Desulfurobacterium sp. TC5-1: one gene and its partner. Each later gene encodes a partner of the first gene's protein in a complex. Links are inferred from orthologs where the notes say so. Each region holds a gene or a part of one and is shown in the gene's direction. Other genes may lie near its edges. The genes, in order: fabF and acpP.

What was found.
Region 2: the proteins of fabF (region 1) and acpP are in contact, whole or in part, in a solved structure (PDB 6OKG), measured with the Escherichia coli proteins. The link is inferred for Desulfurobacterium sp. TC5-1 from one-to-one orthologs.

The regions. Positions count from the first base shown.
Region 1 is NZ_ATXC01000001.1:525,493-541,294, forward strand. Bases 1,122-4,069 are described here. They hold fabF (beta-ketoacyl-ACP synthase II), read left to right. Parts: upstream 1,122-1,947; coding sequence 1,948-3,192; downstream 3,193-4,069. Other genes in these bases: pilB (type IV-A pilus assembly ATPase PilB), read right to left, coding at 1,122-1,167; H153_RS0102610 (bacterio-opsin activator HTH domain-containing protein), read right to left, coding at 1,181-1,798; rnc (ribonuclease III), read left to right, coding at 3,197-3,898; H153_RS0102625 (Maf family protein), read left to right, coding at 3,895-4,069. Also shown: more of pilB, read right to left, coding at 1-1,121; more of H153_RS0102625, read left to right, coding at 4,070-4,491; H153_RS0102630 (hypothetical protein), read left to right, coding at 4,488-5,201; H153_RS0102635 (response regulator), read left to right, coding at 5,198-6,205; ispF (2-C-methyl-D-erythritol 2,4-cyclodiphosphate synthase), read left to right, coding at 6,210-6,692; 3-hydroxyacyl-ACP dehydratase FabZ, read left to right, coding at 6,689-7,132; lpxA (acyl-ACP--UDP-N-acetylglucosamine O-acyltransferase), read left to right, coding at 7,129-7,908; Asp-tRNA(Asn)/Glu-tRNA(Gln) amidotransferase subunit GatB, read left to right, coding at 7,926-9,386; H153_RS0102660 (tetratricopeptide repeat protein), read right to left, coding at 9,388-9,882; tRNA 2-selenouridine(34) synthase MnmH, read left to right, coding at 9,941-10,984; Holliday junction resolvase RuvX, read right to left, coding at 10,947-11,387; H153_RS09085 (flagellar motor protein MotB), read right to left, coding at 11,335-12,126; H153_RS0102680 (flagellar motor protein MotB), read right to left, coding at 12,136-12,834; H153_RS0102685 (motility protein A), read right to left, coding at 12,838-13,599; H153_RS0102690 (FAD-linked oxidase C-terminal domain-containing protein), read right to left, coding at 13,644-15,020; H153_RS0102695 (outer membrane lipoprotein carrier protein LolA), read right to left, coding at 15,017-15,643; 16S rRNA (guanine(966)-N(2))-methyltransferase RsmD, read left to right, coding at 15,707-15,802. UniProt on the Escherichia coli protein: Involved in the type II fatty acid elongation cycle. Catalyzes the elongation of a wide range of acyl-ACP by the addition of two carbons from malonyl-ACP to an acyl acceptor.
Region 2 is NZ_ATXC01000002.1:162,703-178,260, forward strand. What follows is about bases 4,258-6,961. They hold acpP (acyl carrier protein), read left to right. Parts: upstream 4,258-5,343; coding sequence 5,344-5,580; downstream 5,581-6,961. Other genes in these bases: H153_RS0108490 (aminopeptidase P family protein), read left to right, coding at 4,258-4,550; fabG (3-oxoacyl-[acyl-carrier-protein] reductase), read left to right, coding at 4,564-5,298; H153_RS0108505 (HD domain-containing protein), read left to right, coding at 5,758-6,729; purM (phosphoribosylformylglycinamidine cyclo-ligase), read left to right, coding at 6,722-6,961. Also shown: H153_RS09720 (radical SAM protein), read right to left, coding at 1-838; comD (sulfopyruvate decarboxylase subunit alpha), read right to left, coding at 822-1,979; ATP-dependent protease ATPase subunit HslU, read left to right, coding at 2,096-3,520; more of H153_RS0108490, read left to right, coding at 3,534-4,257; more of purM, read left to right, coding at 6,962-7,756; purN (phosphoribosylglycinamide formyltransferase), read left to right, coding at 7,753-8,400; H153_RS0108520 (pitrilysin family protein), read left to right, coding at 8,400-9,608; H153_RS0108525 (DUF523 domain-containing protein), read left to right, coding at 9,601-10,077; H153_RS09725 (nitronate monooxygenase), read left to right, coding at 10,090-11,166; tol-pal system protein YbgF, read left to right, coding at 11,166-11,966; H153_RS0108540 (hypothetical protein), read left to right, coding at 11,970-12,359; H153_RS0108545 (inositol-3-phosphate synthase), read left to right, coding at 12,360-13,457; mtnP (S-methyl-5'-thioadenosine phosphorylase), read right to left, coding at 13,508-14,362; H153_RS0108555 (hypothetical protein), read right to left, coding at 14,384-14,683; flagellar biosynthesis protein FlhA, read right to left, coding at 14,757-15,558. UniProt on the Escherichia coli protein: Carrier of the growing fatty acid chain in fatty acid biosynthesis.

The DNA.
Region 1 (15,802 bases):
TAGAAACGCTCTCAGTACTCTCGCAAAATCAAGCCCTATTTCGTGTTTTATCTGAACCTGATTGATTCCGTAAAGGTTATATTCTACCGGGTCTTCAGCTGTCATTATGTTAACTTCTGGTGTGTTAACCGTTAGAAGGGAGGAATATAGCGTTGTTGTTTTACCGGAGCCTGTAGGTCCGGTAACAAGAACCATACCGTAAGGTGCTTTAATTGCCTTCATGAGGAGTTTATATTCTCTTTCCTCAAGCCCCAATTTTGACAGGTCAAGTTGAAGGTTTCCTTTGTCGAGAATCCTGAGAACAATTTTCTCACCGAATACCGTTGGAAGAGTTGAAACCCTGAAATCTATTTTTCTGCCTTTATACTTAACCGACATTCTGCCGTCTTGTGGAAGTCTTTTTTCGGCAATATCAAGATTACTTAAGACTTTAAAACGTGCTGATACGGCATCTTTAATTTCCGGGGAATACTTTCCTACAACGTGCAGGACTCCGTCAATCCTGTATCTTATTCTTAGTTCCTTCTCAAACGGTTCAATATGAATATCACTGGCACCTCTTTTGAGAGCTTCAAGGACTATAGCGTTAACGAGCTTAACAATGGGTGCTTGAGTTGCAAGTTGTTTCAGGTTGTCAAGAGAAACAACATTTTCTTTGACAGGTGTTTCTTCTAAATCTTCTATTTCTGCTGATTCCTTTTCTGTTAAAAGTTCCTGGCGCAGTTTTGAGAAGAAATCCTCCTCTATCTTTCCATAGACTTCTTCAAGTTTCTGTTTAATTCTAAAGGGTAAGGCCACGTAAGGTTCTATTTTGAAGCCTGTTGAGAATCTTAATCGTTCTATTGTCTGCAGGTCGGATGGATCTGCCATAGCAAGCTTTAGGTTTGGACCTATTCTACCGATGGGAAGGAGCATATTTTTTTCGGCAGTACTCTGGGGAATTATCTTTACAATATCCTCATCTAAACTAATTTCTCTTAAGTCAACAGATGGAACACCGTAAACCTGAGATAAGATTTGGAGGAGAGTTTCCTCCTTTATGAGGTTGTTCTTTATAAGGCCTTCAAAAAAATCCTCATTTGTTTTCTTTATCTTTTCGAGTTTTTCTAAGGGGATCCCAAGCTCAACAAGCTTTTTTTCTATCTGGCGCAGGATTGCTTTATCCATATCCAAAGACTCCTTAATCCTTAGTAGCAGCCTCTTTTAATTTGTGTAATAAATCAGCAGGACTTCTAACAGGCAATTCTATCACATCAATCAGGTCTTCGGCATAGCTGTCTTTTATTTTAATACCTTTCAGTTTTTCTTTTAGAACCTGTCTATCCTCTATAGGGAATGACAATCCCTTTATTACTGTTAAAACTTCTACAGGCCAGACGACGCCAAAAAGTTGGGAAAGATAAGTTTTGCATACAGAGACAACAAAAGGCACGTTGTCTCTTCCCTCTTTAACTTCTCTATAAGCTAATTTTGCAAGGCCTCCAGCTGTATGGACTTTGATGTCTTTGCTTTCTAACTCGCCTTCCAGCTTTTTAAGAACCAGATCTGGATCTGCAGAAAGCATATTCCTGACTGTCTGTTTTGTTATTCCTATAAATTCGGCTATTTCATCTTCTGTTTTCATTCCCTCTTCTTTTAGTACAACTGCGTAACACGCCTCCATCAGGCTGGGGACCCATGTGAGATTTCTGTATTCAAATAATTTCTTGGGTCCGCCGATAATTTCCAGTGCTTTGAGGAATACGCGGAGGGCAAGTGTGTCATAATCCTTCTCTTGAGGTTTTATTTCTAATACCATCTTCCACCTCCCGTCAGGTTTGAGAAATTTTTTCTACTGATTTAAAATTATGGTCGCTCTCAGGAAGTTGCGTAATTTGTCTCCACTTTTATTTTATATAATTTCATAGAAGCCTTTGTTAAATCAATCATAGTTTTAGGAGATAGGATATGAAGAGGAGAGTTGTCGTTACAGGTGTAGGCGTGGTATCACCTGCTGGAAGTGATGTTGATACATTCTGGAGCAATCTTACAGCGGGAAAGTCCTGTATAACAAAGATTACGAAGTTTGATGCTTCTGATTTTCCCGTTCAGATTGCTGGTGAGGTTAAGGATTTTGATCCCCTTAAGTACTTTGATAAGAAAGATGTGAGAAAGACTGATGAGTTTATCCAGTATGCAGTTGCAGCCTCTGTTCAGGCTATAGAGATGTCAAAGCTTGACCTTGATTCAATTGATCTTGAAAGGGCAGGTGTTCTCATAGGTTCAGGTATAGGTGGAATCGGGACAATAGAAAAACAGCACGAAATTTTAATGAAAAAGGGACCAAAAAGAATCTCACCGTTTTTTGTTCCTATGGAAATTATAAATATGGCTTCAGGATTTGTTTCTATAAGATTTGGTTTCAAAGGTCCTAACATTTCAGTTGTAACCGCGTGCGCAACGGGAACTCATGCTATTGGTGAAGCTTTCAGGACAATTCAGTATGGCGATGCTGACATTATGATTGCAGGTGGTACAGAAAGTGCTATAACACCTTTAAGTGTTGCTGGGTTTGCAGCTGCAAGAGCTCTTTCAACGAGAAACGATGAGCCAGAAAAAGCAAGCCGTCCCTTTGATAAAAACAGAGACGGTTTTGTAATGGGTGAAGGTTGCGGAATTCTCATATTAGAAGAATATGAGCATGCAGTTAAAAGGGGAGCACCTATCCTTGCGGAAGTTGCAGGTTATGGGACGAGTGGCGATGCTTACCACATAACAGCTCCTGCCCCTAATGGTGAAGGTGCCGCAAGAGCTATTAGGAATGCAATTAACGATGCAGGTATTAAACCTGAAGACATTGATTATATCAATGCTCATGGAACATCTACGAAATTTAATGACATGTATGAGACGATGGCCATAAAGTCTGTCTTTGGTGATTACGCGTATAAGGTTAAGATAAGCAGTATTAAATCCATGATAGGGCATCTCCTTGGAGCTGCCGGCGGTGTTGAGTGTGTTGCCTCAGTTCTTACATTAAAAACGGGGATTATCCCGCCGACGATAAATTACGAAGAACCTGATCCGGAATGTGATCTTTACTACGTACCAAATAAGGCTGAGAGGGCAGATGTAAAGTATGTTCTCAAAAGCAACTTTGGTTTTGGCGGCACAAATGCGTGTCTTGTAATAAAGAAATATGAGGAAGGATAGGACGTTGAGTTTTTTCCTTGAAAAGATAAAACAGCTTGAAGAGAGAATAGGATATCACTTTAAAAACAGGGAGCTCCTTATGCGGGCTCTCACACATACTTCTTACGCTTTTGAGAAAAAAGATGAAATTGAAAATTACGAGGTTCTTGAATTTTTGGGCGATTCGGTTATTGGTCTTATAGTTAGTGAAAAGTTAATTGAAAGATTTCCTAAAAAAAGTGAGGGTGAACTTTCGCAGATAAGAGCTTTTCTGGTTAGCGAGCCTTCTCTTGCAAAACTTGCAAGGACAGTTAATCTGGGTTCTTTTATTCTTTTAGGAAGGGGTGAACTTAAGTCCGGTGGTAAGGAAAAGGAGTCTATTCTCTGCGACGTTTTTGAATCGCTCTTTGGTGCTATTTACCTTGATTCAAACTTTGAAACTGCTAAAACTGTCTTTTGCAATGTTTTCTTAAGCAAAATGTGGGAAATATTAGAAAACACGAAAACCTACAAAGATTATAAAAGTTATCTTCAGGAAATTACACAGAGGGATTTTAAAACAATTCCGGAATACAGGGTTGTGAAAGAAGAAGGGCCTGAGCATTCCAAAGAATTTACCGTTGAATGTATAGTAAATGAGATAAAAACGGTTTCTAAGGGGAAATCTAAAAAAGAGGCAGAACAGTCGGCTGCTGAAAAAATGCTCGAGAAGTTGGGGATTTTATGAGGGAGTATAACCGTTTTCTTCTTCTATCTTCCTCACCAAGGAGAAGGCAGATTCTTTCGATGGTAGGGATTCCTTTCAGGGTTTACTCGTCGTTTAATATTCGTGAAAACCTGACAGGTGCTCCTGAAGTGACAGCGGTAGAAAATGCTGTTTTGAAAGTTATGGCTGGAAGCTCTTTGCAGAAGAGTGACGAAATAGCTTTAGCTGCAGATACAATCGTTGTTATCGATGGTGAGATATTAGGAAAACCTTCAAACAGAATCGAGGCTGCGGAGTTCTTAAGTTTACTTTCTGGTAGAGAACACAGCGTTATTACAGGATTTGCTTTGAAACTGCCTGAGGGAGATCTAATTAAGGGTTTTGAAAAAACAGAGGTTGTTTTTAAACCTCTTACCGGAGAAGAGATAGATTGGTATATTGAAACTGGCGAGCCGGATGATAAGGCTGGCGCTTATGGGATTCAAGGGCATGGGGCGATTTTTATAGAAAAGATAAATGGGGATTTCTTCAATGTAATGGGCTTACCTATTGCTAAAATTTATGATATTCTATTAAACATCGGTATAGATATTAAAAAGATGGTGGGTAGATGATTATGGATGCAGGAATAATGACAACGCTTGTGGCAGGGGTATTCGGTGCATTAGGTATGGTTATAGGATTTGTTATAGGTAGAATGTCATCTTCGAAGCCGGTTCAGGATTACACGCCCATTTTAAGAGGGCTGGAATCTACCGTGAAATCTTTGCAGGACGAGGTAGTGGATTTAACAAAGAAGATATCTCTGTCCACAGAGGAAATTTTGGAAAAGTATAAAGAACAGATAGAGGCGATAATTAGTCAGTTAGAGGATCTTAAAACACATATTGGTGCATCAGGAATATCTATTAAGAGTGCTGAAACTATTGATTCCGTTATTAATCAGTTGAAAGAATCTCTCAATGCGTCTTTACCTTCAGTAAATCTTGATGATCAGGTAATAATGAAAATAAAAGATAAAATAGACATAATAAGAGCGGAAATAGAGTCTATTAAACTTTCCATGGAAGAAGCTAAGAAAAAAGAAGAAAAAACGGCAGTGCCGTCTATAGATACCGATAAAATTAAAGAAGCTATAAACATGGCACGAGAGATAAACGAAGAGGCAGTTAAAGGCGATCTCATAAGCCTTATGTATGCTTTTAAAGAGGACGATAAGAAAGATCTTCTCAAGAGTATAGATGAAATAGCTCTTAATTCAAAGCAACTGGTTTTAATTCTTGAAGACCTCATTAAATCGGTAAAAGAGAGGGAAACAAAATGAAGGTTCTCTACGCAGATGCTAAAAAGACGTGGCATACGCTTATGGAAAAGGTTCTGGCACCGAGAGGTGTTGAGTTAATTCATGCTGAAACCTTAAAAGAAGTTTTAAATAAAGTAAATACAGAAAAGCCAGAAGTGGCAATAATAAATGTTGCTCTTAAAAATGGTAAGGCTTATGATGTAATTCCAGATATTTTATCGGCCGGTATTCCTGTAGTTTTTATAGGTCTTAAAAGTGAGGGTTTTGACGAAGAAAAAGCAAAGGAAATGGGCGTTAAGTTTGTGCTTCCCAAGCCTTTCACAGTTGACGATTTATTTAGACTTGTCAATGAAGCAAGGCTTGAAAAACCAAAAATGGAAGTGAAAGCTGAAAAGCCAGAAATAGTTCTTACCGGCGGCAAGAAAGAGCATCCGGAAGAAATAGAGATAACGCCAGCTGAAGAGGTAATGGAGATACAACCAATAGAGGAAAATGTTCTTCATATAGGTGGTGAAGAGACGGAACTTGAGCCTATAACGTTAGAGCCTGAATCTTCAGAAGAGACTATAGCTATTCAGCCAATAGAGGGTGGTATATCTCTTGAAGAAAAAGAGGAAAAAACACCTGTTTTAGAAGAAGAAACTTCTGAAAAGGAAAAACTTGCTCAGGCATTTGGTGTTTCTAAATTTGAAGAACCTGAGAAAGTACCTCAAGAAGTGGAAAAAGAAACAGAAGAGAAAACTGCAGAGGAGGTTCAAAAGTCGGTTGAAGAGGAACCTTCAGAAACTTCGCCTGTAGAAAAGGTAGAACCGCAGCAACCTGTTGTTCCTGAAGCGGAAGTTTCACCTGTTGAAAAGATAGACATTGAAGACCTGAAAAAACAGTTAAAAGAAGAGTTAGCGGAAGAATTCAAAAAAGAGGCAGAAGAAATCATAAAATCTATTGCTTGGGAAGTTATTCCCGATATGGCAGAGAAGGTTATAAGAGAAGAGATAGAAAAATTCATAAGAAGCAGGTTAGTGTAACCTCATGTTAAGAATAGGTATAGGTTACGATGTTCACAAATTAGTTGAGGGAAGACCTCTCATAATAGGTGGTGTGGAAATTCCTCACGAGAAAGGTTTATTAGGCCATTCGGATGCAGACGTTCTTCTCCATGCAATCTGTGATGCACTTCTTGGTGCAGCAGCCCTTGGTGATATCGGTAAGTTGTTTCCCGATACAGATGAAAGTTACAAGGACATAAGTAGCCTTATTCTACTTCAGGAAACGGTTAAAGAACTTTTTTCAAGAGGTTATAGAGTCGTTAATATAGATTCTGTTGTTATCGCTCAAAAGCCAAAGTTGGCACCTTACATTAATGATATGAGAGAAAAGATAGCCTCAGCTGTCGAAGTTCCTGTGAATTGTGTTTCGGTTAAGGCCACAACCACTGAAAAACTTGGTTTTGAAGGGAGAGAAGAAGGAATAGCCGCTCAGGCCGTAGTTCTTATAGAAGGAGGTGAAGGTTGAGTCAAGAACTTGATATTTTTCAGATTGCGGAAATACTTCCTCACAGATATCCTTTTTTACTTGTGGATAAAATTATTGAGTTTGAGCCGAAGAAGAAAATTGTCGGTATAAAAAACGTTACCATTAACGAGCCATTTTTTGTGGGTCACTTTCCGGGGCATCCAATAATGCCGGGTGTTCTTATTATCGAGGCAATGGCTCAGGTTGGTGGTATTCTCATGCTTAAATCGTTTGAAATGAAAGCAGGTGAAGTTGTTATCTACTTTATGGGTGTGGATAAGGCGAGATTCCGGAGGCCGGTTAGACCTGGAGACCAGTTGAGGCTTGTTCTTGAACCTATAATATTGAAGCCGAGCGTTTCAAAGATGAAAGGAATTGCTTATGTTGATGACAGGGTTGCGGCAGAAGCTGAAATTATGGCATCGGTGGTGAAAAAATGAGCGTAAAAATACATGAACTTGCAGTTGTTGAAAAAGGTGCAGAACTTGATGAAGATGTTGTGATAGGTCCATTTTCTTACATTGGCAGGGAAGTAAAGATAGGAAAAGGAACAGTTGTAAAACAGGGAGCTGTTATTGAGGGTAAAACGACAATAGGTGAGAATTGTACTATCTACTCTGCCACAATAGGTGTTCCGCCGCAGGATTTAAAGTATAAAGGAGAACCTTCTGAGGTTGTGATTGGTAATAGAACAGTTATCAGGGAGTATGTAACCATTCATAGAGGAACAGAAGGTGGTGGAATGGTTACTGAAGTCGGTGACGATTGCCTTATAATGGCCTATTCCCATATTGCTCACGATTGTAAACTTGGAAATCACGTTATCCTTGCCAATGTTGCTACACTTGCAGGCCATGTGAAAGTAGATGATTACGCCATAATTGGTGGAATGACCGGCGTTCATCAATTCGTGAGAATCGGTAAACATGTAATGATAGGTGGTGCTTCAGCGGTTGGAAGGGACGTTCCACCTTTTACTGTTGCAATTGGAAATAGAGCAAAGCTTGAAGGAATAAACATTATAGGTCTCAAGAGACGGGGTTTTAAAAGGGAAACTATAAGAGCGCTGACAACGGCCTTTGAAATGCTCTTTAAAACAGACGAACCTTTAAAAGTTGCTATAGAAAAGGTGAGAGAAGAATTTGGCGATATTCCTGAAATAGAAGAGATGTTAAGGTTTATGGAATCAAGTAAAAGAGGTATATGTACAGCCTGAGTCTAAGGAGAGGTGCTATGGAGTTTGAAGCGGTAATAGGACTTGAGGTTCATGCTCAACTTTTAACGGAGACAAAAATTTTCTGTTCATGTAAAAACAGGTTTGGTGATCCGCCAAATACAAATGTTTGCCCGGTCTGCCTCGGGATGCCAGGTTCACTGCCTGTGCTAAATAAAAAAGCTGTTGAATTTGCGGTGAAAGCTGCGTTAGCACTGAACTGTAAGATTAATGGTTATTCAGTTTTTGCACGGAAGCACTACTTCTATCCAGACCTGCCAAAAGCCTATCAGATTACACAGTATGAGCTTCCTTTTGCCGAGCACGGCTGGATAGAGATAGAGAGACCTGACGGGGCGAAAAAAAAGATACGCATTCGCAGAATACACATGGAAGAAGATGCAGGCAAAACCATTCACGGTGAGGGCTTTGATCAGAATTCTTACGTTGATTTAAATAGGGCAGGTACGCCACTTATAGAAATAGTAAGTGAGCCGGATATATCAACACCTGAAGAGGCAAGACTTTACATGCAGAAGTTAAGAGACATTTTGGTATGGATAGGTGTTAATGACGGAAACCTTGAAGAAGGCTCTTTAAGGTGTGACGCTAATGTTTCTATACGTCCTAAAGGGAGCGACAGGCTTGGTACAAGGACGGAGATAAAAAACGTTAACTCTTTTAGATTTATCCAAAAAGCTCTTGAGTATGAGATTGAGAGACAGATTGCTCTTGTTAAAAGTGGTGGTGAAGTTGTTCAGGAAACAAGACTTTACGACTCACAAAAGGGAATTACAAAGACAATGAGAACAAAGGAAGAGGCGGAGGATTACAGATACTTCCCAGAACCAGACCTTCCCCCTCTCATAATAGATTCTCAATGGCTTGATTCAATCAAATCTTCCCTTCCGGAACTTCCTGATGAGACAAAAGAGAGATTCGTTTCAGAATTCGGGATAACCTCTTACGACGCTTCCATTCTTACGAGAGAAAGGGCGCTTGCTGAATTTTTTGAAAAGGCGGCTAACTCTTACAACGGAGAAGCAAAGAAAGTAGCAAACATAATTATTTCTGACTTTTTGGGTGTTTTAAACGAGGAAAAGATCGATATATCCGGTACATCTGTTAAGCCTGAACACATTGCAGAACTTTTATCTCTTGTTGACAAAGGAACGATTTCTCTCAGGGTTGCCAAAGAAGATGTTCTTCCTGAGATGGTTAGAACCGGTAAGCAGCCGTCTAAAATTGTGGAAGAAAAGGGGCTTGTCCAGATTTCAGATGAAGGTGCTTTAAAGCAGATAATCGTTGAAGTTTTGAATAAGAACGAAAAGGCAGTTAAACAGTATAAAGAAGGCGATGATAAGAAAAAGACAAAAGCTGTTAAGTTTCTTATTGGTCAGGTTATGAGAGAAACCAGAGGTAAGGCGAATCCTAAGCTTCTTAATGAGCTTATTCCTGAGGTTCTTGATGAATTGGAATAGTTTAGTTTGGCCCTTCTTTAAGGAGGGTCTTTTTCAGTTCTTCTGCCTCTTTTGAAAGTGAAGGGATGGGAGAGAGGTCGATTACTATGTCTAAAAAATCGGCTGCTTCCTTTAGAAATTTACGGTTTTCAACTGCATATTTGCAGAAATCAAGAAGAGATTGAAATGCCTCGTAGTCAAGACCTCTTTTGACAAGTGCATGAAATAGAATCCTGTACAGCGCAGGATGTTTGACGTAATAAGTGACTTTTTTAAGGTATCCTATAACCGTATCGTAGAAGCCTTCTTCAAGCAAGGTTTGTGAGGTTTCTATGGCTGTATCGATTGCCCTGTTAACGTTACCTAAGTTGTAGTAGATATCAAAGAGTAACATCTTAAGCTGTTTGTTATAGGGTTCCTGTTTTAATACTTCCGTTAGCTTTTTGAGAGCTTCCGGATATTTCTCCTCTAAGATAAGTTGCATTATCTCTAATTTTGGATCAGACCTTGAAACCATACCCTTTCCACATATTTTAAGATGTAAAAATTGTACAGGATTATTTGAGAGAGAGAAAGTGAGTACGGTCAAAGAAATTGACATTGAACAGGCAGTAGACAGGGGATTTACCTTTGTTGATGTTAGAACACCGGAAGAATTTGAAGAGTTCCACATTCCCCGTGCTTATAACGTGCCACTTTTTACATCTGAAGAGAAGAGAATCGTTTCTGAAGTTTACAGGGAAAAAGGTGAAAAAGAGGCGAGGCTCAAAGCTGTTGAAATTGTATCACCAAAGATTCCTTCCATTGTCTCTTCCATAGCAGAGATTAAAAAAAGACATGAGAATATTGTGATCTACTGCTGGAGAGGTGGGCTTAGGAGCCTTGCAGTGGCAACATTTTGTAACCTTGCAGGTGTATTTGTCTTCAGATTAAAAGGTGGATACAGGGCTTTTAGACAGTTTATTCTTAGAGATATGGAGAAAGTTCTTGAGAATAAAAGACTCTACGTTATTTACGGTCCTACCGGTTGTGCTAAAACCTGCGTTTTGAGAAATCTTATAAGACAGGGATTTCCAGCAATTGACCTTGAGGGGCTTGCCGGTCATAGAGGTTCCGTTTTTGGAAATATAGGTCTTAAACAGCCTTCTCAAAAGATGTTTGATGCTCTTCTTTGGGCGAAACTCAGGAAGTTGAAGAATGAAAAGTTTATTATCGTTGAGGGTGAAAGCAAGAGAATAGGGAGACTTTTTGTTCCTGAGCCATTCTGGCGAAAGATGGAGACGGGTATAAAAGTGATGGTTAAGCTTCCCCTTTCAGTTAGAGTTGAATATTCCATGAAAGATTACTGTGTTGGAAAGTATCCACCGGAAGTTTATCTAAAACCTTTAGGAAAGATAAAGAAATACCTTTCGCCAGAAGTATATAAAAAAATAGAAACGGCCATTTTAAAGGGAAAATACAGGGAAGCTGTGGAGCTTCTTATGGTGTATTATTACGATAAGCTTTACAAACGTTCAATGCCAGAAAGCTGCGATATTAAAGTGGCAGCTGGTTCGGTAAAAGAGCTTGAAGATAAAGTTGTCAATCTTTTGCTGTATCAAGGTACTCTTGAAGGATAACTGCTGCAGCAACATCATCTTTTTCTTTTCGATTTTTAAGCGTTTCAATGTTTTCTGCCGTTACGGTTGAGAGGGATTCGTCATGGAACACGATTTCCACATCAATATCAGTTTTTTTCAGATAGCTGGAAAGTTTCTCGGTAAATTTTTCTATCTTTTCTGCTATTTTAGTTTTTTCACCGGTAGCTGAAAGTGGAAGACCAACGACGATTGTTGATATTCCCAGCTTCCGTATGAGCTCTTCTATTTCTTTGAACGTTTCAAGATTTGTTTTCCTGAATATAATTTTTTCTGGTTTTGCAATCACTCCGGAAAGACTTACCGCTACACCTATCTTTTTAAATCCCACATCAAGGGCCAGATACCGCCTCGTTCCTTGCTTTTCCTTCTTTCGCTGTCCCATTTGTGATTACACCTTCTTTCCTGTATTTTAACCTTTGATATTCTTCTTGTATCTGTTTTTCGATCTCTTTCCGTTCTTTGGCAACCTGTATGTAGATTTCAACACGTCTGTTACGTGCTCTTAAGATAGGATTGTTCCACACGTAAAGAGGGCGGGTATTACCGTATCCAACTGCAGTCAAACGATCAGGGGAGATTCCCTTTGATATGAGATATCTTACCACCGTTGTGGCTCTTCTTAAAGAGAGGTCCCAGGCATCTTTTATTCCTGGAATCTTCTTTTCTGGAGCATTAATGTCTGTGAATCCCTCAACGCGGATAGTGTAATTTCCACCAAGCTTCTTAATGGTCTCAGCTATCTGGTCAAGTGTTTTTTTCGCCTGTGGAGTAAGTTCTATGGAATCTTTTTTGAAGAGAATTCTATTGAAAAGTCTCAACATTACGTACTGTTTTGTGACGACTATCTGGTAACCTGATATCGGCAGGAGTCTGGCTAAAATGCGACCAAACTTCCTCGCAAGATCTTTTGTGTAGAGCTTGATAGGTTTAACTACTGAAAATTTCCTGAAGTATTTTGCTCTTTCTCCCTGGAAGTAAGATAAAAACTTGGCTGCTTTTGAAACGTCAAGGCTACTCATAGAGTAAAGGAGAATAAAGAACGTAAGCAGCAGTGACATGAGGTCACTGAAGCTTGTAAGCCACGCTGGAAAGCTTTTACATTCCTCTTTCTTCTTTCTCACCTTTACTCCCTATTGAGGCAGTTCAACGGCTATCTCTATTCGTCTATTTTTTTCTCTGCCCTGTGGCGTGTTGTTAGGTGCTATTGGATGGGTAGGTCCGTAGCCTGCGGCAGAGAGCAGTTTTGGATCGTAACCGCATTTTATGAAGAGTCGTAACACGGCAGTAGCTCTTGCAGCTGAAAGTTCCCAGTTTGAAGGATACAGTTTGGTTCTTATGGGAACGTTGTCCGTGTATCCTTCTATCCTTAACGGAAGTTCAACTGCTTTAAGTTTTTCACACATCTCCTTTATTATCGGGAGAGCACTCTTGTAAGGTTTAGCACTTCCCGGGGGAAATAGTTTTTCCGTGTTAATCCTTATTTTTATTTCTGTCCCATACTTTGCAACACTTGCTTTTATTCCTTTCTTTTGCAGCAATTTGTGGATTTCCGCTATCTGTTTTTCAATTTCTTCTCTCGTTCTCATTTTAGGGTACATTTTTGGAAAATTTACCCCTATCTTTCTTCCTCCAGGGATGCCGCCTTCTTGAAAGATAACTTCTCCGCCAAAGGCAGAGGTAAGTCCTTTTATAACCTGTTTAAACTTTTCAAGTGATATCGTACTCATCGAGTAAAGGAGAATAAAAAATGTGAGAAGTAATGACATGAGGTCACCGAAACTTGTAAGCCACGCTGGAAAGCTTTTACATTCCTGCTTTTTCTTTCTCAAAGGTTACTCCTCTTTGAGTTCAACGCCAAAGAGTCCGCTGAGCTTCTGTTTGAGGATGTTTGGGTTAGAGCCTTTCTCAATAGCCTGAGCAGTCATAAGGTAGGCTTCTTTAAATGTCATTGTAAGGTCTCTGTAGTACTTCAATTTTTTAGTCGTCGGGATGCAGAGAACGTTTGCCAGGATAGCACCGTAAAGGGTTGTAATCATAGCAACGGCCATACCGGGACCAAGAGCCGATGGATCACTCAGGTTTTGAAGCATCTGGATAAGTCCAATAAGCGTTCCAATCATGCCGAATGCGGGAAAAAGATCACCGAGTGTTTCCCAGACGGCGGCTTCTGTCGAAAGTTTCTGCTCAATCTGAGCCATTGCCGCTTCCGCGTTGCTTTCAATCTCCGATATGTCGAGTCCATCTATCAGCATACGCATAACATTACCCAAAAAGGGGTCTCTGGCGTAAAAATCGTCAATGCTCGATTCAAGTGCCAGAATTCCCTCCTTCCGTGCTCTCTTTGCTATTTCTACCAGAAAGTCAATTGTTTCAAGGGGATCCGGCATACCTGGATTGATCGTTTTCAGGAAAGCTTTTAACCCTCCTATGTATTCTGCCATCGGGAAACCGGCCATTGCAGCTGAAAAGCCGCCCCCAACTGTAATAAGAAGAGATGGAATGTTGATGAAAGCGCCTGCACTTCCACCGATGAATATTGTGATAGCAATCAGCAGGAAAGCCGCAACAAGACCTATCAGCGTTGCTATGTCCATAAGAACACCCCGTTCTTTATTAATAGTTATAAATATTTATCGGTTTAAACGTCAAAAATTTTACCTGGATTAAGAATGTTGTTGGGATCAAGAGCCTTTTTAACAGCTATCATCTTTTCTATTGCTTCACCTACTTCAAGAGGTAAGAACTCTTTTTTCATGAAACCTATCCCGTGTTCTCCGGAAACAGAACCTCCAAGTTCTATTGTAAATCTGAATAAGTCTCTTACCGCACTTTCAACTTTTTCTGCTTCCTGAGGTTCAAACATAAAGTTGACATGTATGTTTCCATCACCGGCGTGTCCGAAGTTTACCACCATTAGATCGTACTTGTCTGCTATTTTGTAAGTACCTTTTATTAACTCGGGTATTTTACTTCTCTGGACGACAACATCTTCATTTATTTTCTTTGGTTTTAATTGAACGATTGCAGGTGAAAGTTCTCTCCGCGCTCTCCATATTTCTTCTCTCTCCTTTGCTGAAGTGGCCTTCTTTATTGTTTTTGCTCCTGCTTTTCTGCACACTTCTAAAGCTCTATCTATGAGCATATCAACAATTTCTCTGTATCCGTCTACTTCAATGATAAGAAGACCGCCGGCATCTGTAGGAAGTCCAAGTTTCGCATAGTTCTCTACGGCCACGATAGAATTTCTATCTAAAAACTCTAAGGCAGTAGGAATCACTTTTGCTTTAAACATATCTGCGACTGCTTGAGCTGCCTCTTCGACATTATCAAAAATTGCCATTGCTGTTCTCACATCTTCTGGAGCAGGGATCAGTTTCAAGTAGGCTTTTGTGATGACGGCAAGTGTACCTTCGCTTCCAATTATCAAATCTTTAAGGTTGTAGCCTGCTACACTTTTAACTGTTTTGGCACCAAGTGTTGTTATTGTTCCGTCTGGAAATACTGCTTCAAGCTGAAGGACATAATCCTTTGTTACGCCGTATTTAACGCATCGAGGTCCGCCAGCATTTTCCGCAATATTGCCACCAATTGTCGAATATTTATAACTTGAGGGATCCGGCGGATAAAAAAGCCCCAATTTTTCTACTTCCTGCTGGAGTGTGTAGGTCACGACACCCGATTCTGTCAGGACGCCTAAGTTGTCTTCATCTATATCAATGATTCTGTTCATTTTCTCTGTTGTCAGAACTATACCGCCATTTTCCGGTGCAGCGCCGCCTGTTAATCCTGAACCGGCACCTCTTGGATAAACCGGTATTAGCTCTTCATTTGCAAAAGTGAGTATTTTTGAAACGTCTTCCGGAGTTTCTGGAAACACCACTACATCTGGAACACCTCTTTCACCGGTTGGTGTTGCATCGTAGGAATAACTTATGCAAAAGTCCATGGAGTCTTTAACTTTTTCACTTCTTATTAGAGACTTAAGATGTTTTGTTATGTAATCCTTCCTCTTCATCTGTCCTCCTTAAAATGGCATCTGTCCAGCTTGAAGATGGTATCGGGGAGTTTAACATTTTCCTTCCAGCTCTCTATGATGTAGGTAATATCGCTTCCATCGTCATTTAAAACCTGGAAGGATAACGGAACAGTTTTGTCCTCTTCGAAAACTACTATAATTTGCCTGTAACTTACGTTGTCCTTTAGTGGAACAAGCTCGAAAGCAACTTTATTCTTTAACTTAGCGTCGGATACTATTCTGAAATAGTTGCCAAACTTTTGAGGTGATTCGAGAATCCTGATAATGGGAAGGTAATCAATCCCTTCTTTTAAGGAACTTTTTAAGAGCTTTTTTTCTTCTGGAATGCACGTAAAGACAACTTTACCGTCAGAGACGATTTCCATTTTTGAGTTTTTTGTGTATACCCATTTGAATTTTGACGGTCTTTTGTAATATATTGTGCCTTCGTAGATATCTTTCTCTTTCAAATCCGGATCCAGTCTTGTTATCTGAACAAAAGAGATTTCAAGCGTACGAATCCTTTTTAAACCTTCAATAAATGAGATAAGGTTGTTTTCTGCCTCTGCATTTGTGATTACAAGGAGTACCAAAGCAACCATGAAATATAATAACTTTCTCATCTATCATTCCTCCATGCATATGCCGTATAATTATACTTGACTAACAGTTACGGAGCTAAATATATGAGAATTATCGGCGGAAAGTATAGAGGAAGGCGTCTTTATTCGATGCCTAAAAGAAAGGACACCAGGCTTTTACGACCCACAACAGATAGAGTG
Region 2 (15,558 bases), on another replicon or contig:
CAAGCCTCAATCCGAGTTTTTTTGCGTGGTTGTAAACGGTTAAAAATTCCTCTTCCGTTATCCGCCGCGCTATTTCAGGAAATTCAGATGCCCTGTAAGCGGGAAAGTACTGATCCATAACGTTTACGTAAGCACCTTTTCCTATCGTATCTTTTATCCAGTTAAGAATTTCTATGGTGTCACCGGTGTATCCCGGCATGACAAGGTGCCTTATTAAAACGCCCCTTTTAGCTGTCCCGTCACTGCCGATTTCAAGATTTCCAACCTGACGAAACATTTCCAGAACCGCATCTTTTACAACTTCCGGATAATCCGGCGCTTTAAGGTATTTAGTTGCAAAATTCCGGTTAAAAGTTTTAATGTCCGGCATGTAGATGTCAACGATACCATCTAACTCTTTTAACGTTTCAACCTTTTCATAACCTCCGCAGTTGTAAACTACAGGGACGGAAAGGCCTTTCTCTTTCGCCTTTAAAATCGCAGGAACTATAAGGGGAATCTGATGGGTCGGCGTCACAAGGTTTATGTTGTGGCACCTGTTTGCCTGAAGGTAGAGCATGATTTCTGTAAGCTCTTCAACCGTTATCTCTTCCCCTTCGCACAGGTGCGAAATGTCGTAATTCTGACAGAAAACACACCCGAGGTTACAGCCTGAAAAGAATATAGTTCCCGAACCGTAAATACCCGTTAAAACAGGTTCCTCACCGAAGTGGGCAAAGGCAGAGGCAACCTTCAGTTTAATTCCCGTTTTGCAAAAGCCCTTTTCCTTTTCCCTATCTACGCCGCAGTTTCTGGGACAGATTGTGCAGTTTTTAAAAGCTTCAGTAGCAAGAATCAACCTTAACCTCTCTTAAAATCTCTTCTGGAGAAAGGGGAATTGTTCCGACCTTTTCATTTCCGGGATTAACAACAACCTGAAGGAACGGTTTATCGGATGTAAAGAACCACTCAAGCTTTTCCTTCAAACCGTCCCTTTTCCATACCGAAGAAGTGTTTTTAAAGCCCATTCCCTTTGCAACAACCTCAACATCAACCGTTGAAAAGTTAAAGTTCTCCTGATCACCGGTGCTTCCCCACGTTCCGTTATCAACGCAGAAAATTCTAAAGTTTTCCGGTGCGTAGCTGCTGCACGTTGCAAGCGTTCCCGTGTTCATTAAAAGGGAACCGTCACCGTCTATGGAAATAACGGATCTGCCTGTTGCAACAGAGTATCCAAGGGCTATTGAGGAAACAAGGCCAAGACTTCCGAGCATGTAAAAAACGGAATTTTCGATACCAAAAAGGTTTTTAAGATGGTAAACTTCCCTTGCCGGGAAACCGATGTTTGCAAAAAGAACCGTACCTTTATCTCCCTTTTCCTTCAGGAAAGAGAAAAGTTCCGCCACAGCTTCAAACCTTCTCATGTCGGGATTTTTAATACTTTTTTCAACCTTAACAGAAACAACTTTTTCTCTCTCTTTCTCAAATACCGGATTTTTATACTCTTCACCTTCAAAAAGTGCAGGAGAAAGCAGAATGGCTATTGGCTCCCTCTTCCTAAAAGCTTCTTCTACAGCTTTTGGAATGATAGGCAGGGCACTCTTATCATAAACCTTTACAACAGGAACACCGCAGGCTTTAAAAAGGTTTTCCGTAACCTCGCCCATCAAAACCTGAGGAAAAATTTTCTCTTTATAAATACCCCTGTGAGAAACAAAGATGGGAAGGGGAATTCTGTAAGTCTTTATCAGCGTCATAAGAGCACCGAAAATGTTACCCACACCGGAAGACTGAATGAAAAGAGCATAACGCTTGCCGCCGGCAAAAAGTCCCGCAGCTATACCTAAACCCTCTTCCTCCCTTGAAAGGTGAATGTGCTTTTTACCGTAAACATCATCAAGTTTAGCCAGTAACGTCTTAACCCTATCACACGGAAGAGAAAGAACATAATCTATCTTTAAACCTTTCAAAGTACCCGTTATAAATCCCGTAGCTTCCATCAACCACCTCACAAGTAGAAAGTGGTTTAATAATAGCAAAACATTGCAACCGGCAAGAAACTGACATACTATCAGTGATAAAATAATTGAGGTTTCATATCAGACAAGGAGGCAGAATGTTTAAGAATATCTTCAGAAAAAAGGGAAACGAGGAAGGATTTCTGACACCAAAACAGATAGTTGAAGAGCTGGATAAATACATCGTAGGACAGCAGGAAGCAAAGAAAGCGGTTGCCATTGCCCTTAGAAACAGGTGGAGAAGGCAAAAACTTCCTGAAGATATGAGAGAAGAAGTTGCGCCCAAAAATATTATTATGATAGGACCTACAGGCGTTGGAAAAACGGAAATAGCAAGGAGATTGGCAAAGCTTGTAAATGCACCGTTCGTGAAAGTAGAAGCCACAAAGTTTACAGAAGTCGGTTACGTCGGAAGAGACGTAGAATCAATGATAAGAGACCTTGTTGAAATAGCGGTTAACATGGTAAAAGAGGAAAAGATAGAAGAGGTAAAGGTAAAGGCGAGAGAACTTGCTTACGAAAGACTTCTTGACCACATGATACCGGAACAGCCCGCCAAACCTCAATCCCTTGAAACTCTATTTGACGTTTTTCTGCCTTCACAATCAAAGAAAAAAGAAGAACCATTAGCAAGAGAGATTAAAAAGGAAAGGGAAAGATACCTGAAGCTTTTAAAAGAAGGAAAACTTGATGAAGAAGAGGTTGAGATACCGGTAACCGTTGAAACACCTGCCAACATAGGCGTAATAGGCATAGGTCCCGGGATGGGAGGCGACGCCGGAAACATTCAGGACATAATTTCCTCGCTCTTTCCAAAGCCTAAAAAGATGCGAAAAATGAAAGTAAAAGAAGCCCTCAGATACCTTGAACAGGAAGAGGCACAAAAACTGATAGACATGGACGAAGTAATCAAAGAGGCAATAAATCGCGTTGAAAATCACGGCATCGTTTTCATAGACGAAATAGATAAGGTAGCTGCAAAGGGAAGCGGAAAAGGCCCGGACGTTTCAAGGGAAGGTGTCCAGAGAGATCTGCTGCCGATAGTAGAAGGCTCAAAAGTGCCAACAAAATACGGCCTGATAAAGACAGACCACATACTATTCATAGCGGCCGGTGCTTTCCACATAGCAAAACCTTCTGACCTGCTACCGGAACTTCAGGGAAGATTCCCGATAAGGGTAGAACTAAAACCGCTCACAAAAGAAGATTTCATAAGAATCCTGACGGAACCGAAAAACGCACTAACAAAACAGTACACTGAACTTCTTAAAACGGAAGGCGTTGAAATAGAATTTACAGAAGACGGCATCGAAGAGATAGCTAAAATGGCGGAAGAGGCAAATACAAAAGCCGAAAACATCGGCGCAAGAAGACTTCACACCGTACTTGAAAGACTCCTTGAAGACATATCATTCAACGCACCCGAAATGAAAGGACAAAAGGTCATAATAAACAGAGAATACGTAAAAGAAAGACTCGGCAACATTATAGAAGACGAAGATCTTACAAGATACATACTGTGAATCTGGAGAAAGCATGCTTGAAAGGATAGCCGCAAAGATAAAAAAGTACGGTGATCTTTTAATAACCATTGATGGAAAGGAACGGTTCTATCTCACAAAGTTTCCGTCGTCATTTGGCGTCGTGGTTATCACAGCAGAAGGTGAAGGCTTTTTCTTCACCGATAAACGCTACCTTAACGCTGCAAGAGAAAGAGCAAAAAAGTTCAACGTTTTAGAGTGGAAAAGCTTTGAAAACCTGAAAGAAATTTTCGGGAACAGGAAGGTAATAGTTGACGGCGAAAGAGTAACGTTAAAACAGTTTAACGAAATAGAAAAACACTTTGAAACCACCACGGTCAACGGCTTTTTGAAAGAGTTTCGCGTGGTAAAAACGGAAGAAGAGATCTGCGCCATAGCCCGTGCAGTTGCCATTGCCGAACAGTCATTAAGGGACGTTCTGCACCTTTTAAAACCGGGTATAACAGAGTATCAGTTCAGAAAAGAGTTAGTAAACAGAATGTTTCACTACGGCAGCGAAGAATCGTTTGAGACGATAGTCGCATCCGGGAAAGGTGCATCTATTCCTCACTGGAAAACCTCTCATAAAGAGGTAAAGGACGGTGATGTTGTTATTGTTGATTTCGGTTCAATTTTCGGCGGCTATCTTTCAGACATAACAAGAACTTTTCTTATAGGAAACGTTTCTTACGAACTTAAAAAGATTTACAATATAACCCTTGAAGCTCAATTAAAAGGAATAGAAGCAGCAAAATCGGGCATGCCCTGCCGCGAAGTTGATAAAATAGTAAGAGATTTCATCACTGAAAAGGGATACGGTGACTACTTTGTCCACGGTACGGGACACGGAATAGGCGTTGAAATCCACGAAGCACCAACGTTAAGCCCGAAATCAAATGAGATTTTAAAGAAAAACAGCGTTGTAACGGTAGAACCGGGTATATACATACCCGAACTTGGCGGCGTAAGAATTGAAGATGATGTTTTAGTAAGAGAGGACGGAGGTTATTCACTTATAACCCTTCAAAAGTAATAGGGAGGTTTTAATGGCAAAAAGCATCGATTTAAGCGGTAAAGTTGCCCTCGTAACAGGCGGCACAAGAGGTATAGGAAGGGCAATAGCTGTTGCTCTTAAAAGTGCAGGTGCAATAGTCTATATCACGGGAACAAACGAAGAGAGAACAAAGCAAGCCGCAGAAGAGATAGGCGTAAACGGCGTGAAGATGAATGTCTGCGACAGAGAAGAGGTCAAAAAAGTTGTTTCAGAGATAGCGGAAAAAGAGGGAAAAATAGACATTCTCATAAACAACGCCGGCATTACAAGGGACACCCTTTTTATGAGAATGAAGGATGAAGATTGGGATGCAGTAATAGAAACAAACCTCACAGGCATCTACAATGTAACAAGGCAGGTAGTCCCCCTTATGATGAAAAAGAAAACCGGCTCCATCGTCAACATCTCCTCTGTCGTTGGATTCACAGGAAACCCGGGACAGGTTAACTACTCATCTACAAAAGCAGCACTTGTTGGATTTACGAAATCCTTGGCAAAAGAAGTTGCATCTCGGGGAATCCGCGTAAACGCCGTAGCACCGGGATACATAACAACAGACATGACGCAGAAAATACCGGAAAAGGTAAAAGATGCCCTAATAAAGTCCATACCTATGCGCAGAGAAGGTGAACCATCAGAGGTTGCAGACGCCGTCCTATTTTTAGTGTCAGACATGGCGTCATACATCACAGGCACCACAATTCACGTCAACGGTGGACTTTTCTAAAGTTAGGAATATAATTTCCACTATCAACTATTTAAGGAGGTTGGCATGGCAGAAAACATCGAAGAAAAGGTGAAAGAACTTATCGCCGATAGACTTGGAGTTGATCCCGAAGAAGTAACTCCAGATGCTTCTTTTGTAGAAGACCTCGGCGCAGACTCTCTTGACACAGTTGAGCTCGTTATGGCTCTTGAGGAAGAGTTCGGAATTGAAATTCCTGACGAAGACGCTGAAAAGATTCAAACAGTTGGCGACGCCATCGAATACATCAAAAACCACACCTAAAAGTACTCATCTTTTCAAAATTTAAGGGGGGAAATCCCCCCTCCTAACAAAAACCTGCCGAAATCCCATCTTTCTCTTTAAACCATCAGAACTTATTCGTAAAAGCATTCAAAAAAGTTTACAATTTCATATAAAGTCTATAATTTTCCCCTAAAACTCATCACTATAAGGAGCGTGATGGACGTACTTGTAAGGGACATTTATAAAATGCCGGCAGGGCAGGAGTTTAAGGGCTTTTTTATAATAGAGAGCGCCGAGATCAAAAAGCACCGAACGGGCGAACCATACTTGAGACTTATCGTTTCTGACAGGACAGGAACTCTTCCAATTCTCTGGTGGAAGCCGCCAAAGGATGCAGACCTCACAATTTTCAAAAAAGGTGACGTCGTTTTTATTGAAGCTTACGTTGAACTTTTTCAGGGAAACGTCCAGCCAAAGATAAAATTTATGCGCCACGCAGAAAAAGCCGAATTTAAGAGAGAAAAATTTATAAAGGTAAGCAGGTTTGACGTTGAAGAACAGTTTACAAAGCTGCTTGAAATTATTGAAACGATAGAAAATCCATACCTGAAAAAACTTCTTGAACTCATATTCTACGACGATGAGATTGCATCAGCATTTATGAAAGCACCAGGTGGAAAGTTCATCCATCATGCCTCCATCGGTGGTCTTTTAGAACACACTTTAGGGGTTGTTGAAATATGCGAAGTCGTGGCAAAAAGGTATAAAAGCATAGACAGAGATCTCCTCATTACTGCTGCAATACTTCATGACATAGGAAAGATAGACGAATACAGCATGGACGTAGCAATTGATAGAACAGACGAAGGAATACTCTTAGGCCACATTTTCACGGGAAGCGAACTAATCTCTAAAAAAATTGATGAAATAGAAGGATTTCCTAAAACCTTAAAAGTAAAACTGCTCCACTGCATCCTTTCCCACCACGGTGAGTACGAATTCGGTTCACCAAAAAAACCAAAAACACTCGAGGCGGTAGCTCTCCACTATGCGGACGCCCTCGATTCTAAAGTCAAAGGATACGAAGAGCACATAGAGAGAGAGCTTGGTGAAGGAAAGGGATGGACAAAGAGACACTTTGCCTATGAAGTTCCTATCTACTTTGACGGGGAGATTAGCTATGAGTGAGAAAAAACTTACATACAAGGACGCTGGCGTTGATATTGAAGCTGGAGACGCACTCGTTGAGAGGATAAAACCTTTCGCGAAAAAAACGTTTGACAGTAACGTACTTGCCGGAATAGGCGGTTTTGGTGCAGGATATCTTATACCTGAAGGTTACAAAAAACCCGTTTTAGTTTCCGGAACAGACGGTGTTGGAACAAAACTTAAAGTTGCCCAGATGGCAAACGTTCACGATACTGTTGGAATTGACCTTGTAGCAATGTGCGTTAACGACATATTGACCGTTGGTGCAAAACCCCTCTTTTTCCTTGACTACTTCGCAACAGGTAAACTCTCAGTTGACACCGCCGCAGACGTTGTAAAAGGTATAGCAAAGGGATGCGAAATTGCCGGCTGTGCACTCATCGGTGGCGAAACGGCTGAGATGCCTGACTTTTACCCTGAAGGTGAATATGACCTTGCAGGTTTCGTAGTCGGAATCGTTGACATGGAAAAGTACATAACCGGCGAAAAGATAAAGCCGGGGAATATTGTTATAGGTATTGCATCATCGGGAATACACAGCAACGGATACTCTTTAGTAAGAAAGCTCTTCTTTGAAATTCTGAAATTAGACGTAAACGATACCGTTGATGAGTTAGGAAAAAGCGTTGCCGAAATTCTGCTGACACCCACAAAAATATACGTAAAATCGATATTAAATCTCCTGTCAAAAGTAAATGTTAAAGGGCTTGCCCACATTACGGGCGGTGGAATACCCGGAAACCTTGTAAGAATTCTTCCAAACGGAACAAAAGCCGTAATAGAGAAAGATTCATGGGAAGTTTTGCCAATATTTAAATTCATTCAGGAAAAGGGAAACGTTCCTGAAGAAGAGATGTTTAAAACGTTCAACATGGGCGTTGGAATGTGTGTGGTAGTTTCACCTGAAGACGTGGAGAAAACACTTGCCGTTCTTAAAGAAGCGGGTGAAAAAGCTTTCATAATAGGTAAAATAGAGGAAGGAAACAAAAAGGTTGAGATAAAATGAAAATAGCAGTCCTTGCTTCTGGAAGAGGTTCAAATTTTAAGAAAATAGCAGAAGCCGTAGAGGCAGGAAAAATTCAAGCTGAAATAGCATTGCTTATCACTGACAGAGAAACCGCCGGTGCGATAAATATTGCAAGAGAATTTGGAATAAACATTTGCTACCTGCCTTTCAAAAAATTTTCAAATAGAGAAACTTACGATGAAAAAATCGTTTCCATATTAAAACGGGAAGGTGTATCCCTCGTCTGTCTTGCCGGTTACATGAGAATAGTTACGCCAACTTTCGTAAAAGCCTTTGAAAACAGAATAATGAACATACACCCTTCGCTCCTTCCCGCTTTTCCAGGACTTGGCGTTCACAAAAAAGTTCTGGAATACGGTGCAAAGTTTTCCGGCGCCACAGTCCACTTTATTGATACCGGTGTTGACACAGGTCCAATAATCATTCAGGCGGTTGTACCTGTAAAGCCGGAAGACACGCCTGACACACTTGCTAATAGAATCTTGGAATGGGAGCACAGAATTTATCCCCAGGCTGTAAAGTGGTTCGTTGAAGGCAGGATAACAATCAACGAAAGAAAGGTTACAGTAAAAGGTGCATCCTATGACTCCCCGCCGGTCGTTCCGGCACTGGAGGACTTTTGATGGAGAGGTTTAAAATTTCTGAAAACGTTGAAGCAGTCCTCAATCCCGTAGATGAACTTGACATAACTTCTGTCGTCATCTTTTCAGAAAACGGAAGCGTAACAGACAACGGAAAAGCAGGACTCACAAACTTGTCCCTCCACGTTGGTCTAAAAAGGAGTGTTTCAAAAACGACCAAGGAAATAGCATTCTTAACAGAACCTTACGGTTCATCGATAATTCCAGAAACAGGAAAAGATTTTTCTACTATATCTTTCCAGATAACTCCCGATGGATTCCCGGTCTTCATAGAAGTCCTCTCTGAACTGATAACGGAACCGGCCTTTACCGAAGAAGATTTCATAATAGAAAAAGAGACAACCATTGCTGCCATAAGGGCAAGACTTGAAAGTGCATTTTCGTTTGGTTACGAAGAATTTAACCTTTTCACCTATAAAAACACACCTTACAAAAATCTACCGTCCGGAACGGTAGAAACCGTCGTGCCCATAACTCTCAACGACCTTAAAGAGAAATACAGAAGGTTTTTTAACGAAGGAAAATTCATTATTTCAATTGCAGGGAAAATCCCCGAAAATGTGGAAAAACTACTCTCTAAACTTCCCATAAAGGGAGGAAAGAACAGAAAACTTCTCTTTAAAACGCCCATTGAAAAAAGTGAAAGTGTAAACTTATGCAGGAAAGGTTCAACACAAACCTTCATAATAAGAGGATACGAAGCACCGTCAGTAAATGACTGGAAAAAGTACGTCTCCTATAAGCTGCTGAACACCGTTGTAGGTGATGGATTTAACTCTATCCTCTTTCAGCAGCTACGGGAAAAACAGGGACTTGCCTATTCAACAGGTTCCTTCTTCCCGACACTAAAAAATCCTGGAAGATTTGTCATATACATAGGCACGTCGCCGGAAAAGGAAGAACAGGCACTAAAAGGCATTGACAACCTGATAGAAAACCTGCCGGCGTTAATCGGCGAAGAAGATATTAACAGGGCCAAAAACTACCTTAAAGGGACTTATCTACTTGACCACGAGAAAAGACTACGAAAAGCCTGGTACTACGGATGGTGGACAGTGCTGACAGGAACACCGGAAAAAGACACCCAATACATAGAAGAGATTGAATCACTAACACTTAAAGACGTAAAAGAAGCAGCTGAAGAGTTAAGTAAAAAACCCTACCATCAGGTAATCGTCTGCAATGGATAGCGTAATAGTTGTAAGTATGTGTTTATTAGGAATACGATGCCGTTACGACGGAAAGAGTGTTCCGTGGGAAGGATTAAAGTTTATTAAGGATAGGTTTTTTATCCTTCCCGTCTGTCCGGAACAGCTTGGAGGACTTTCAACGCCAAGATCTCCATCAAAAATAGAGAAAGGAGACGGCTTCACCGTTTTAGAAGGAAAAAGCAGAGTTTTAACCGTTGAAGAAAAAACAGACGTGACAGCAAATTTTGTGAAAGGTGCGCAGGAGGCACTCAAAATAGTAAATCTATTCAGAGAAAATGTGAAAGCTGTAATATTAAAGGAGAAAAGTCCTTCGTGCGGCGTGAAAACCATATATAATTTTAACTCAGACTCTCTAAAAGCAGGGAAAGGCGTAGCAGCAGCCCTATTTATTAAAAATGGCTACCGCGTTTTAAGTTCTGACGAACTTGAAGAGATAGAAAAACTTTAAAAAGGAGTACAGATGAGTAGATTGCCAGAACTTGTTATAGCAGGACTAAAACCAAAATACCCGATTATCCAGGGCGGAATGGGTGCGAAAGTATCCCTCCACAAACTTGCAGCTGCTGTTGCAAACGCAGGTGGAATGGGCGTTATATCAGCCGTTCTACTCCAGGAAAAAGACAGAAAAAAGGAACCCAAAAAGACTTGCAAAGGCAAAAACCTTGAAGAATTGGGAATGAAGCCTTATCTATACGCAACAGAGCTTGCAGAAGAGATAAGAAAAGCAAAGGAACTTGCACCAAACGGTCTGATAGGCGTAAACATAATGTACGCATTGACACACTTTTACGAACTGCTCCTTACAGCCATTGATGCAGGTGCGGACTTTATCATTCAGGGAGCAGGCTTTGGAAAGGACGTCTTTAAAATATGTAAAACCTTTGACATCCCGCTTATAGAGATAGTATCAACGCCAAAAGGCGCCGCTCTATCTGAAAGACTCGGAGCTTCTGCGATAATTGTTGAAAGCGTCGAAGCGGGCGGCCATCTTGGAACAGACAAAGGATTGTGGGAAGTTCTTCCAGACATAGTAAAAGCCGTTAAGAAGATACCTGTAATAGCGGCCGGTGGCATTTTCGACGGAAAAGACATGGCAAAAGCCTTTGAAATGGGTGCAAAAGGCGTTCAAATCGCAACAAGATTTATAGCAACCTACGAATGTGACGCCGATCAAAAATTCAAAGAGTATATAATAAATGCGAAGCCGGAAGATTCTATATTTATAAAAAGCCCTGTTGGCATGCCGGCACATGCAGTTAGAAACCCATTTACGGAAAGGTTGGAAAAGGAAGGGAAAATACCTCACAGATGCCACTACAACTGCTTAAAGACATGTGCAAAGGCAGATTCTATATACTGTATAGCTGATGCCCTGCTTGCATCTGCAGCGGGCGACGTGGTAAATGGACTTGTATTTTCCGGCAGTAACGTAGGAAGAGTTAACAGAATGTACCACGTTGACGAACTGATACAGGAACTTGTAAAAGAGTGCGAAGAGGAACTTGCAAAGAAAAATCTTAACTTCCGGGGGGAATGATGAAAAAGATACTTGTTGCTGCAGTTTTTCCTCTTCTGCTGGCAGGTTGCGTTCAGACACAGCCGGTAAACACAACACCTGCAAAGCAGGAGAGCGCATACGATAAAAAACTTGAAGAATTAGAAAAACGTATATCTTCAATAGAAGCAAAAAGTTTACAGAACAGCGCTCAAATTAAAACTCTCAACGAGAGAGTCGCCAGAGTAGAGGACAGGCTCGTTGAAGACGAAAAAGAAATATACGAACTCAAGAAAACATCACAGCAGACACAAAAAGTTTTGAAAGAAATAACCGTATCTGCTAAATCCGCCGTACAACCGGAAAATCAAACAGAGGCAGTTCCGCAGGAAACTGCCGAAGTCGAGCAACCTTCAGCAGAAGTCCAAACACCAGAAGTAATAAATGTATCTGACGAAGACATCTATAAAAAGGCTTTCAACGCAATGGAATCGGGTGAACTCGACACGGCCAGAATCCTGTTTGAAACACTGGTTAAAAGGTATCCGGACAGTCCTCTGGCAGACAACTCCCTCTACTGGATAGGTGAAATATTCTACTCCCACGGCGATTACGCAACAGCACTTGACTACTTCAAAAAGGTTGTTGACAACTACTCAAACTACTACCCATCACCAAAAGGAAACAAAGTGCCTGCAGCCCTGCTTAAAGAAGCCCTCTGCTACAAAGGACTCGGTGACAATGCAAAAGCAAAGCAGCTGCTGAAAAAACTGATTTCAAAATACCCTTCAACAAACGAAGCAGCCATAGCCAAAGTAAAACTGATGGAACTTGGAGATTGATAGATGAATGAAAGAGATATGAGAATCAAAGGACTTGCATATAGAGGCTTCGATCTCTGGCTTAACCTTGAACTTTCGAAGTTCCGGCCGGACGGCGGTTACGAAGAGGTCGAAAGGTTTCTGTCAAAACGGTTCAAAACGGAAAATCTCAATCCCTTGCTTGAAGTTTTAGGACTCCTTGAAATGGCATTAATAGAGGATGCTCTGAAAGGTAAGGAGTACTTTACTGAAGAAGAGAGAGAACAGGTAATAAAAGAGGTTGTGGAGCAGCTTGCGTCTGACTTTCCCCTCATAGTGGAAGAGATGGAAAAGATAGCAGAAAGTATAAATGGTAAAATTAGCCAGTTCAAGGAGCTTGCTAAAAAGTATAGAGAAAAGGAAGGAGGCAATTAAATGTCAGGGAAAATAAAAGTTGCCATAGTAGGGGTTGGAAACTGTGCCAGTTCCCTCATACAGGGAATTTACTACTACCAGGGGAAGTCAGAAAAAGATATATCTGGACTTATGCACTACGATATAGGCGGCTATAGACCGTGGGACATAGAAATCGTTGCCGCATTTGACATTGATAAAAGAAAAGTTGGAAAGGATGTAAGCAGGGCAATTTTTGAAAAGCCAAACTGCACGACCGTTTTCAATCCCGATGTTCCGGAAATGGGTGTTGAAGTCCAGATGGGACCCGTTCTTGACGGCTTTGCAGAACACATGAATGAGTACCCGGAAGACCAGAGATTCGTGGTAGCTGACAAGGAACCTGTCGACGTAACAAAAGTTTTAAAAGAATCGGGAGCAGAGGTTGTTATCAACTACTTACCTGTTGGCTCTGAAGAAGCAACAAGATACTATGCCCGGTGCGCTCTTGACGCTGGATGCGCCTTTGTCAACTGTATTCCTGTTTTCATAGCATCAGACAGCGAATGGGCTAAAAAGTTTGAAGAAAAAGGACTACCAATCGTCGGAGACGACATAAAATCACAGGTGGGCGCAACAATCACTCACAGAGTTCTGGCAACACTCATGTCAGACAGAGGCGTTGCAATAGACAGAACCTACCAGTTAAACTTTGGTGGAAACACAGACTTCTTAAACATGCTCGAAAGAAAAAGACTTAAAACAAAGAAAATATCAAAAACGGAAGCCGTTCGCTCACTGATTCCGTACCCTATGGCTGACAACAACATTCATATAGGACCAAGTGACTACGTCCCATGGCTTAAAGACAACAAAATTGCATACATAAGACTTGAAGGAAGGCTCTTTGGCGACGTTCCAATGTACATAGAATTGAAACTATCCGTTGAAGACTCACCAAACAGTGCAGGTTCTGCAATTGATGCTATAAGATGTGCAAAAGTTGGACTTGATAGAAAGATAGGCGGTCCCCTCTACTCCATCTCTTCATACACGATGAAACATCCACCTATCCAGTATCCGGACTGGAAAGCAAAAGAGCTTGTTGATAGATTTATCAAAGGTGAAGTGGAAAGGTAAAAAGTCCTTAAAAATAAAAAAAAAGGGGGCTTCAAAGCCCCTTTTTTACTTTAAATTCTATCTTTTATTAGAAGCTCAAGCCTTTTCATCGCCTCTTCAGAGATATACTCTTTTTTTGTCTGAATAGCACCAACAAGCGCCGTTTTTGCGTAAGAGTTTTCAATGTCTTCTGGCTTAATCGTCTCTATAACACGCTTAAGCATCCTTTTAGCATTCTCAATGTTCTTCGCCATAGTGGCAAGAACTTTTTCAACGTTAACCTCTTCACCTTCCTTCCATACATCGTAATCTGTTGCAAGAGCAACAGCCGCATAAGGAATCTCTGCTTCCCTTGTGAGCTTTGCTTCAGGGATGTTTGTCATTCCAATCACATCAACACCCCAGCTCCTGTAAATCTTTGATTCAGCCTTTGTTGAAAATTGAGGTCCCTCTATACAGATGTAAGTTCCTTCTCTATGAACCGGGATACCTTCATCAAGGCAGGCCTTGTAAATAAGCTCGTTCAAACATTCGCAGGTGGGTTTATCGAAAGGAATGTGGGCAACGATGCCGTTACCAAAAAACGTAGAAGGTCTGTTTTTTGTTCTGTCAAAGTACTGGGTAACTATAACAAAATCACCGGGCTTTATTTCTTCCTTCATTGAACCAACAGCACTGACAGAGAGAATGGCATCAACGCCGAGCATTTTAAATCCGTAAATGTTTGCTCTATAAGGAACTTCTGAAGGAAGGTAAACGTGTCCCCTTCCGTGTCTTGGAAGGAAATAGACATCCTTACCGGCAAGTTTTCCGTGAATGTAAGCATCTGAAGGTTTACCAAAAGGTGTATCAAGTGTTATTTCCTCAACATCGGTAAGACCTTCAATGTCGTAAAGTCCGCTTCCACCGATAATTCCTATCTTCATACTCTCCTCCTGAATTCAAATTTACCTATTGAAGGATATCTCTTTACCGCCTTCTTCAACCTTTATTATCGTTCCCATACCCCAAACATTAATCACTTTATCACCGTCGTTATCAACGCCTTCAAGAATCTTGACAGTAATATTCTTAACACCGTTCCCGCCGATATCCTCAGCCTGCTGCTCAAGCATTGCAACAACCCTCATAACAGGGTCAATCGGAAGCTCGCCGTTGAACCAGTTTTTCTCTTTCTGCTGAATGAAAGCGTAAGCTATGTTTATAACCTCATGCTTCTGTGGAACTTCTCCAAAAGAGAGAATCATCTTTAAACCTCCGTAGGACTGTTGTTAGTGCCATTATTCTACAACAAAATCAACTTCCAAAGACAAAGGAAAATCACTCTCCGACTGTTCCTACGACGTTAACCTTTGCGCCCGGTTCTACTTCAGAGTAAGAAAGAACAACAATATTTGGTGCATACGGTTCTATTATCTTTTTAAGAAAACGGCGAACGGCAGGAGAGGTGAGAATAACCGGAACTGCCTGCTTCCTGGTGAAAATGTCACGGTATTTCATAATGTCACCCATTATTCGCTGAACGAAAGCAGGTTCAAGAGGCGGAAGGTAACCGTCGTTCTGTTTCACCTTTTCTAAAATGTAATTTTCTGCTTTTGGAGTCAGCGTCAGAACGGTAATCTCACCGTTCACAGCGTAAAGGTTCGTTATCAAACGGGCAAGTGCCTGTCTTACAAATTCGGTGAGGATGTCCGGATCCTGCGTTTTTGAAATGTTATCTGAAAGCGCCTCCAGGATAGTCATAAGGTCTTTAACAGGAATGCCCTCTTTAAGCAAATTCTGAAGAACCCTGTGAACGACACCTAAAGGCACCTGCTCCGGAACGATGTCTTTAACGAGAGGATACTTCCTGGCAAGGTTGTCTATGAGCTCTTTTGTTTCAACCCTTCCCAAAATCTCGTAGGCATGTTTCTTGATAACTTCCGAAAGATGAGTAATTATAACTGTTGGAATGTCAACAACAGTATATCCCAAAAGTTTTGCCCTATCTTTCAGGTTAGGTGCTATCCAGTAAGCTGTAAGCCCGAATGCCGGCTCTTTTGTCTCCTTCCCGGGAATCTTTTCCTTTGTTGTCCCCGTATCAATGGCAAGTAGCTTGTTAGGCTCTACCTCACCTCTGGCA